Regions from separate parts of the Microbulbifer bruguierae genome, predicted to be linked through region 2. Evidence: predicted binding sites of a transcription regulator. Region 2 holds the regulator's gene; the other holds the start of a gene.
What was found. Region 2 encodes LexA, which represses DNA repair genes until DNA is damaged. Its sites were predicted from a motif close to ACTGTNTNTANANACAGT; they were not measured.

Region 1: the regulator LexA is predicted to act here: its motif matches at 1,956-1,973, upstream of recN (DNA repair protein RecN).

The regions. Positions count from the first base shown of each region.
Region 1 is NZ_CP118605.1:3,814,222-3,818,018, forward strand. Features, by position in the region: gene PVT68_RS15740 (1-acyl-sn-glycerol-3-phosphate acyltransferase) at 1-128, opposite strand, end outside; gene recN (DNA repair protein RecN) at 277-1,929, opposite strand; gene grpE (nucleotide exchange factor GrpE) at 2,229-2,828, shown strand; gene dnaK (molecular chaperone DnaK) at 3,092-3,797, shown strand, end outside.
Region 2 is NZ_CP118605.1:682,041-685,837, reverse strand. Features, by position in the region: gene topA (type I DNA topoisomerase) at 1-736, shown strand, start outside; gene PVT68_RS02945 (DUF6586 family protein) at 733-1,275, shown strand; gene PVT68_RS02940 (hypothetical protein) at 1,348-1,602, shown strand; gene lexA (transcriptional repressor LexA) at 1,694-2,302, opposite strand; gene PVT68_RS02930 (LOG family protein) at 2,518-3,159, shown strand; gene PVT68_RS02925 (DUF6763 family protein) at 3,238-3,570, opposite strand; gene PVT68_RS02920 (TetR/AcrR family transcriptional regulator) at 3,780-3,797, shown strand, end outside.

The sequences.
Region 1 (3,797 bases), 1.3 Mb from region 2:
ACATACTTCTTCAGCTTCAGGGCGCGCTCGTCGGCGACCACTTTCCAGCCGTGCAATTTCAGGAGCAGACGTGCAACCAGGCGCAGGCAGGGGGTAAGGATGGGGGTGTTGAAAATGGTAATTTGCATGATTTGACCGAATTCTCTGCCCGATAGTGTAGTCAGGGCAACTTCAGAAAGGCGCAGCAGTATAAAGTGAATTGAGGTGCACTTTCGGTCAATTTGGGCCCCGGTGGTGGTCCGGGGCCCACTTATCTGTGACTGTTGAGGCTTGGATTTAGCGGCGGCTCAGCATTTCCTCCGCGTGGGCGAGGGATTGCGCGGTAGCTTCACCGCCCAGCATGCGGGCGACTTCGGCACTGCGCTCGGCGTTTTTCAACTCCCGCAGGGCCACGAACGCAGCTTCGCCATCACTGTGCTTTTCCACCAGATACTGGCGGTGGGCGCGCGCTGCCACCTGTGCAAGATGGGTGACGCAGATAACCTGGCCGCGTTCGCCCAATTGACGCAACAACTTGCCGACCACGTCGCCGGTCGCACCGCCAATGCCGACGTCCACCTCGTCAAATACCAGGGTAGGGGTGCGGGAGGTCTGGGCAGTGACCACCTGAACGGCGAGACTGACCCGGGAAAGTTCGCCGCCGGACGCGATCTTGCCCAGTGCCCGTGGCGGCTGCCCCGGGTTGGTGGAGATCAGTATCTCCACTTCCTCCAGGCCGCTGGCAGAGGGTTTTTCCTGCTCTGTGAGCGCCAGCTCCACCCGTGCATGGGGCATGGCCAGGTCGGCCAGCTGTGCATTGACGGCGGTGGCCAGTTGCTTGGCGGCGGCGTTGCGCAGTTTGGTCAGTTTGGCGGCGCTGGTGCGGTATGCCTGCTCCAGTTGATCACAATCCGCCGCCATCTTGTCGAGCGCATCTGGCGCGCCGATTTCTTCGAGTTCCTGTTGCCATTGCAGCTGCAGTTCCGGCAGTTGGTCCGGCTGAACCCGATGCTTGCGTGCTACAGAATAAATGGCAGACAGGCGCTCTTCCACTTCTGCCAGTCGCTCGGGGTCCATCTCGAAGCGGTCGATATGGCGGGACAGGGTGCTGGCCGCCTCATCTACCTGGATGCGGGCGCTGTCGAGCATCTGCGCCACTTCCGCCAGCGCCGGGGTCTGTTCGGGCATGGCGCCGACCAGTTGCAGGGCGCGGTGCAGTTGCTCGGCGATATCCCCTTCGCCGCCATTGAGCAGCGCGGCAAGCTGGTAGCTGCCGTTGAGGATGTCACCGGCATTGGCCAGCTGGCGCTGTTCGCTCTCCAGTTCTTCCAGTTCCCCGGCTTTCAGGTCCAGCTGCTCCAGCTCTTCCAGCTGGTATTCCAGCAGGTCCCGGCGCGCCTGGGTTTCCTCGGCGCTGTCGGCCAGTTTGCGGTAGCGCCGGTACTGGTCCTGCCAGGTCTTGAAGTGAATACGCACTTCGGCGGCCTGGCCCTCGGCGTGGCCGTATTCATCCAGCAATCGGCGGTGGGTTTCCTTTTTCAGCAGGGACTGGTGCTCGTGCTGGCTGTGGATATCGATCAGCTGCTCCCCCAGGGTGCGCAGTTGCAGCAGGGTCACCGGTTGGCCATTGATATAGGCCCGGGAGCGGCCGTCGGCGCCGATAGTGCGGCGCAGGATTACTTCGCGGCCGGCATCCAGCTCCTGTTCTTCCAGCCAGTCGCGGGCCTCTTTGTGATCGGCTATATCGAAGGTGGCGTGGATGTCCGCCCGGTTGGCACCGGCGCGTACCAGCTCGGCATTGCCACGGTCTCCGAGGGCGAGGCCGAGAGCGTCGAGGGTGATGGATTTACCCGCGCCGGTTTCGCCGGTCAGGGTGCTGGTACCGGGGCCGAACTCCAGCTCGAGCTGGTCGACCAGGGTGAATTGGCTGATAGACAGATGTAGCAACATGGGATTATTTTCATGGCTATCTAAACAGTGGTTGTTTATACAGTATTTGGCGGCATCCTTTCAATCACCCTGAGCGGAGAAATGTGCGCAGATCGCAGTGGTAGCTCGCGCAGGGGCGGTGCACGGCCCGGTATATTTGCTGGTCGCGGGTGGATCTTCATTTCGCCGGTGACGGGACACTTGAAGTGCATAGTGCTGCCCCCATATACCTCTGCATCCCGGGGCCAGACCTGGCTAAACCGGGTTTCAGTCATTTGACCTATTTGGCAGTAGACCAGCGGACACAGACGGAGAGAGCAGTGGCCAAAGAGCGCAGCGAAGAAGAGCAGATCGGCGAAGAAGCCCACGCCGAGATGGAAACCCCCAGCCCGGAAGAGCAGCACGCCGCCGAAGAGGCGCTGGAAGCGGAGCTGGCAGCAGATGCCGGTGAGAGCGCACTGGAAGCGGAGGTGGCCTCCCTGCACGTACAGCTCGCCGAGCACAAAGACATGGTGCTGCGCGCCCAGGCGGAGGTGCAGAATGCCCGCCGTCGCGCCCAGCAGGACGTGGAAAAGGCCCACAAGTTCGGCCTGGAGAAGTTGCTGAAGGACCTGGTGCCGGTGGTGGATAACCTGGAGCGGGCCCTGTCCACAATCGACAGTGAGCACGAGGCGCATAAGGCGGTAGTGGAAGGTATCGAGCTGACCCACAAGTCCTTCCTCGACACGCTGGGCAAGTACAGTGTGGAAGTGATCGACCCGGCCGGCGAGCCGTTCGATCCGGAGCTGCACCAGGCTATGACCCAGGTGCCGAACGGGGATGTGGAGCCCAACACCGTGCTGGATGTGTTCCAGAAAGGCTATCGTTTGAACGGCCGTCTGCTGCGACCGGCGATGGTGGTTGTCAGCAAGGCACCCTGATTTTTTGAGCGTGTTTAGTTTTCCGTGATGCTCCCCTACATCATGGAAAAACGCCCGCTGCGGCGCGTGTCCGCACCGGGCTCCCGCAATACAACGGAATACGTTGCTTTGCGGTCGGCACATCCGTGTGCCGCTGTCGGAACGACATTTGGCTGGGCGCCCTTGAAAATGAAACGGCGGCACCAATATAAGCTTCAACCGAATACAACCGCGCAGCGCCAGGCATAGTGAAGGCGCGCGCCGCAGAGTGAGGAATCATACAAATGGGAAAAATCATCGGTATTGACCTGGGTACTACCAACAGCTGTGTGGCTGTACTCGACGGCGACAAGGCGCGTGTAATCGAGAACGCCGAAGGCGACCGTACCACCCCCTCCATCGTTGCCTTCACTGACGACAACGAAGTACTGGTCGGCCAGTCTGCCAAGCGTCAGTCTGTGACCAACCCGACCAATACCCTGTACGCCGTCAAGCGCCTGATCGGCCGCAAGTTCAAAGACGACGTGGTACAGAAAGACATCAAAATGGTGCCTTACTCCATCGTTGAAGCCGACAATGGCGACGCCTGGGTAGAAGTGAAGGGCGACAAGAAAGCACCGCCGCAGATCTCTGCGGAAGTGCTGAAAAAAATGAAGAAAACCGCGGAAGACTTCCTCGGTGAGAAAGTAGACGCTGCGGTGATCACCGTACCGGCCTACTTCAACGACTCACAGCGCCAGGCCACTAAAGATGCCGGCCGTATCGCCGGTCTGGATGTGAAGCGCATTATCAACGAGCCGACCGCGGCAGCCCTGGCCTACGGCCTGGACAAGAAAGGTGGCGATCGCACCATCGCGGTATACGACCTGGGTGGCGGTACTTTCGATATCTCCATCATCGAGATTGCCGATGTCGACGGTGAAATGCAGTTTGAAGTACTGTCCACCAACGGTGACACCTTCCTCGGTGGTGAAGACTTCGACCTGCGCC
Region 2 (3,797 bases):
CGAAGAGGCGGAAACCCGACAGCTGCGCGATAAGCGCCGTTGTACGAAGTGCGGTACCGCCATGGACAGCTACCTGTTGGACGAACAGCGCAAGCTGCATATTTGTGGCAACAACCCGGATTGCAGCGGTTTCGAAGTGGAAAAGGGCACGTTCAAAATCAAGGGCTATGACGGTCCGCTGATCGAGTGCGATAAGTGCGGTAGCGATATGCAGCTGAAGTCTGGCCGCTTCGGTAAGTACTTCGGTTGTACCAATGAGAGTTGTAAGAACACCCGCAAACTGCTGAAAAATGGTCAGCCTGCGCCGCCGAAAATGGATCCGGTACCAATGCCGGAGTTGGCGTGTGAAAAGGTGGATGACACCTATATTCTTCGCGACGGCGCTTCGGGCCTGTTCCTCGCAGCGAGCCAGTTTCCCAAAAACCGCGAAACCCGCGCGCCGTTGATCAAGGAACTGTTGCCTCACAAGGATGAGATTGATCCCAAATACAGCTTCCTGTTCTCTGCGCCCACAGAGGACAACGAAGGCAGGGATACGGTAGTGCGTTTTAGTCGCAAGACCCAGGAGCAGTACGTACAGACCGAAGAGGACGGCAAGGCGACCGGGTGGAAGGCGTTCTATCATGACGGTAAATGGCAGGTAGAAGCGCCGGCCAAGAAGAAAGCCCCGGCGAAGAAGGCGGCCACCAAGAAGGCACCAGCTAAAAAGGCTCCTTCCAAAAAGGCCAAAACTTGAGCAATCCCTACACCGGACTCGTCGCCGCCGCATTGCGCAAATGCCAGCTGTTGTTAAACCGGCTGGAGGCTGAGGGCAGTGGTGATCCGCTGTGTCAGTCAGCTCTTGGTGAGGGGGCGCTGTTGCAACTATGGCGTGGCTATCGCGCTTTTCTGGCTGAGCAGGCCCATCAGTTACAGCTGGGTGTAGCACCTGGACGCGAGCCGGAGTCGGCTGGCCAGCTGCAGCAGCTGGTGGCACAGAACGGCAAGTTCAGTGCGGAAATTGCGGAGCTGGTCAGCCTGGCGGAGAATCCCGACAGTTGGTATCGGCAGATGGACACTGCCTGGCGGTGCCTGTGGCACGCACCCCAGGCACCGTCCACTCGGGCGCAAAGCGCCGCCACAGGTGCCGCAGTGCAAACCCTGATCCCGGTGCGGCAGGTAGATGTAAGTTCAGGCTCTGGGAGCTCCCAGCTCGATGCGCAGAGTTTACGAGAGTGGCACCGTGCGCTTTCTGAACTGGTGCAGCGCCAGCGAGCACAGGGGCAGGAGTGGTAGGCGCGGCGCACTGATCAATTGTCTCCCCCTGTGTTACACTGCCCGCAAATCACGCTGTAACTGGAGAAGTGAATGTCTTCCGAGACCTACGAAATCATCGAGTTGTCCAATGGTGATGTAGCGCTGCGACGCGCTGGTCACAAAGAGGACCCGTTGGTGCGTATTCATTTTTCCGCTGAAAGCCTGCATTTTTTGCAGGAGCACAAAATTGCCGTTGCCCGAGCCATGCTGGAGGCGGGGATAGAAGCGGTTCAGGAAATCGGCTCGCTGGAGCCGGAGCCCTTTGAGGACGAAGAGGTGGACGTCACCGAGCACACCATCCACTGATACAGCCATCCACTGAGACAGCTTGCACAAACGAAAACAGGGCCCAATGGGCCCTGTTTTCGTTATTAAGGCAGTGATTTTCCAGTGAAAATCAGTTGGTGTTCTGGCGAATCACACCAACCGCCAATCCTTCAATGGCAAAGTTTTTGTCCCGCATATCCACCTGGATGACCTCAAAATCTTCATTTTCCGGTAGCAGCTGAATCATTGCCTGATTACCGCGGCGTTTGAATCTCTTCACTGTCACTTCATCCTCGATCCGCGCCACCACTATCTGGCCGTTGCGAATATTGTCGGTACGCTGTACTGCGATCAGGTCGCCATCCAGAATACCGGCATTTTTCATGCTCATGCCGTGTACTCGCAGCAGGTAATCCGCGGGTGGATGGAAGAATTCCGCGGGGATTTCGCAGTATTCCTCAATGTTTTCCTCAGCCAGGATGGGATTGCCTGCCGCGACGCGGCCGACAATCGGTAGCCCGGCTTGGTGGCCTGGGATTCGAATGCCACGGGAGGCACCGGCCACCATTTCAATGGCTCCTTTACGCGCTAGCGCTTTGAGGTGCTCTTCCGCGGCGTTAGGTGAACGAAAGCCGAGTTCCTGGGCGATTTCGGCCCTGGTGGGCGGATAGCCGGTTTCGTCCAGGTAAGATTTGATGAGCTCCAGTACCTGAGCCTGGCGGGCAGTGAGATTTGTCATGGGCGCCTTCCTGTTGTCTGTATTTTTATACAGTTGCTGTGATTATATACAGATCTGACATCCACGCAATCTTCTCAGGGCGGCGCATTACGACTGCTAGACTTGATGTGTCCCGGGATTTTTGTGGTCTGCGGATGTGAAAAGGATTACTGCCGCAACCGCCACAGCACAGAACTCCGGAAAAATAAGTAGTAATAGCGATAAGGAGAAGGCATATGCTGGATGCAAAAATGCCGGAAGCGTGGCGGGTGCTGCGCATACAGTCGGAACTGGTTGATGGCATTGAGCGCTTGATTACATTGAAAGGCGCTGTCACGGTTTTCGGCAGTGCACGCTTTCATGAGAATTCCCCAGAGTATCAGGAAGCGATGCGCCTGGGAGAGTTGCTGTCCACGGAAGGTATTCCTGTACTTACTGGCGGTGGGCCCGGACTAATGGAAGCGTGTAACCGGGGTGCATTTCCTCACGCGGGATCGTCAATCGGGCTCAATATCGAGCTCCCCTTTGAACAGGTACCAAATCCCTACCTGGATATCGGTCTGCATTTCCGATACTTCTTTGTGCGTAAATTCATGTTTGTTAAACACGCCGTCGGGTTTATCGCGCTGCCGGGCGGATACGGCACTTTGGATGAGCTGTTCGAAGCGCTGACATTGGTGCAAACCCAGAAGGTAAAGCGGTTCCCGATAGTCTTAGTTGGTAAGCGTTACTGGGCGGGTTTGATTGATTGGATGATGGAGACGGTACTTGAGCGGGCGTGCATCGACGCCGGTGATCTGGATTTGTTTAAACTCGTCGATACCGTGGAAGAGGCTGCGGAGATCATTATTGATTATATTCGCGAGCACAACGGGTGACGCGTGCCTTGACGGCCACCCGTAGCAGCGCCAAGGCAAGCCTTTGAATGGTTTTGCCTGAATGGGGCAGGGCCATCGCTAGTATCCGTCGTCATTGCCCGGGAAGCTTTCGCCTTCGAGTTTGTCGATAGCGCTCTGTGCCGGAGAAAATACCGGGCTCCTGAATCCCGCATCTTCCTCATCCTGCATCTCTTCCGCCGATGAGCCATAGCCGGCATTGGCATCTTCCGGTGCTGCGGCGCCAACAAGTGGCAAGCGAGGCCAGCTTTGGAAGTCGATCTCATCCAGAGAACCGTCTTCATATTGAATTTCTATGGTGCGGGAGGGCTGGTCTACAGCGACGACCTCAAACACGTCGCCACTTTCGAAATTTTCAAACCAGCTGCCTATTTCCGGAGCAATTCTGGCCATGGTGCTGTCCTCCTTTCTCTATGGTTTGTGGAGCATTGCCCCCCGGCACAGATTTAGTATCTCTGTACCCAATCTAGTGTGCCCGCCTGCCCATCCCTAACTTCCCCGTATGATCTCGCGCTGGCCTTCAAACCCGAGTGTTCCATTCGGTGCCGACTGTGCTAGTCTCAGGGTTTAAACAATCGTTTTAATTGTTGGTTTGAATTGGCATGAGTCAGCTGGATACC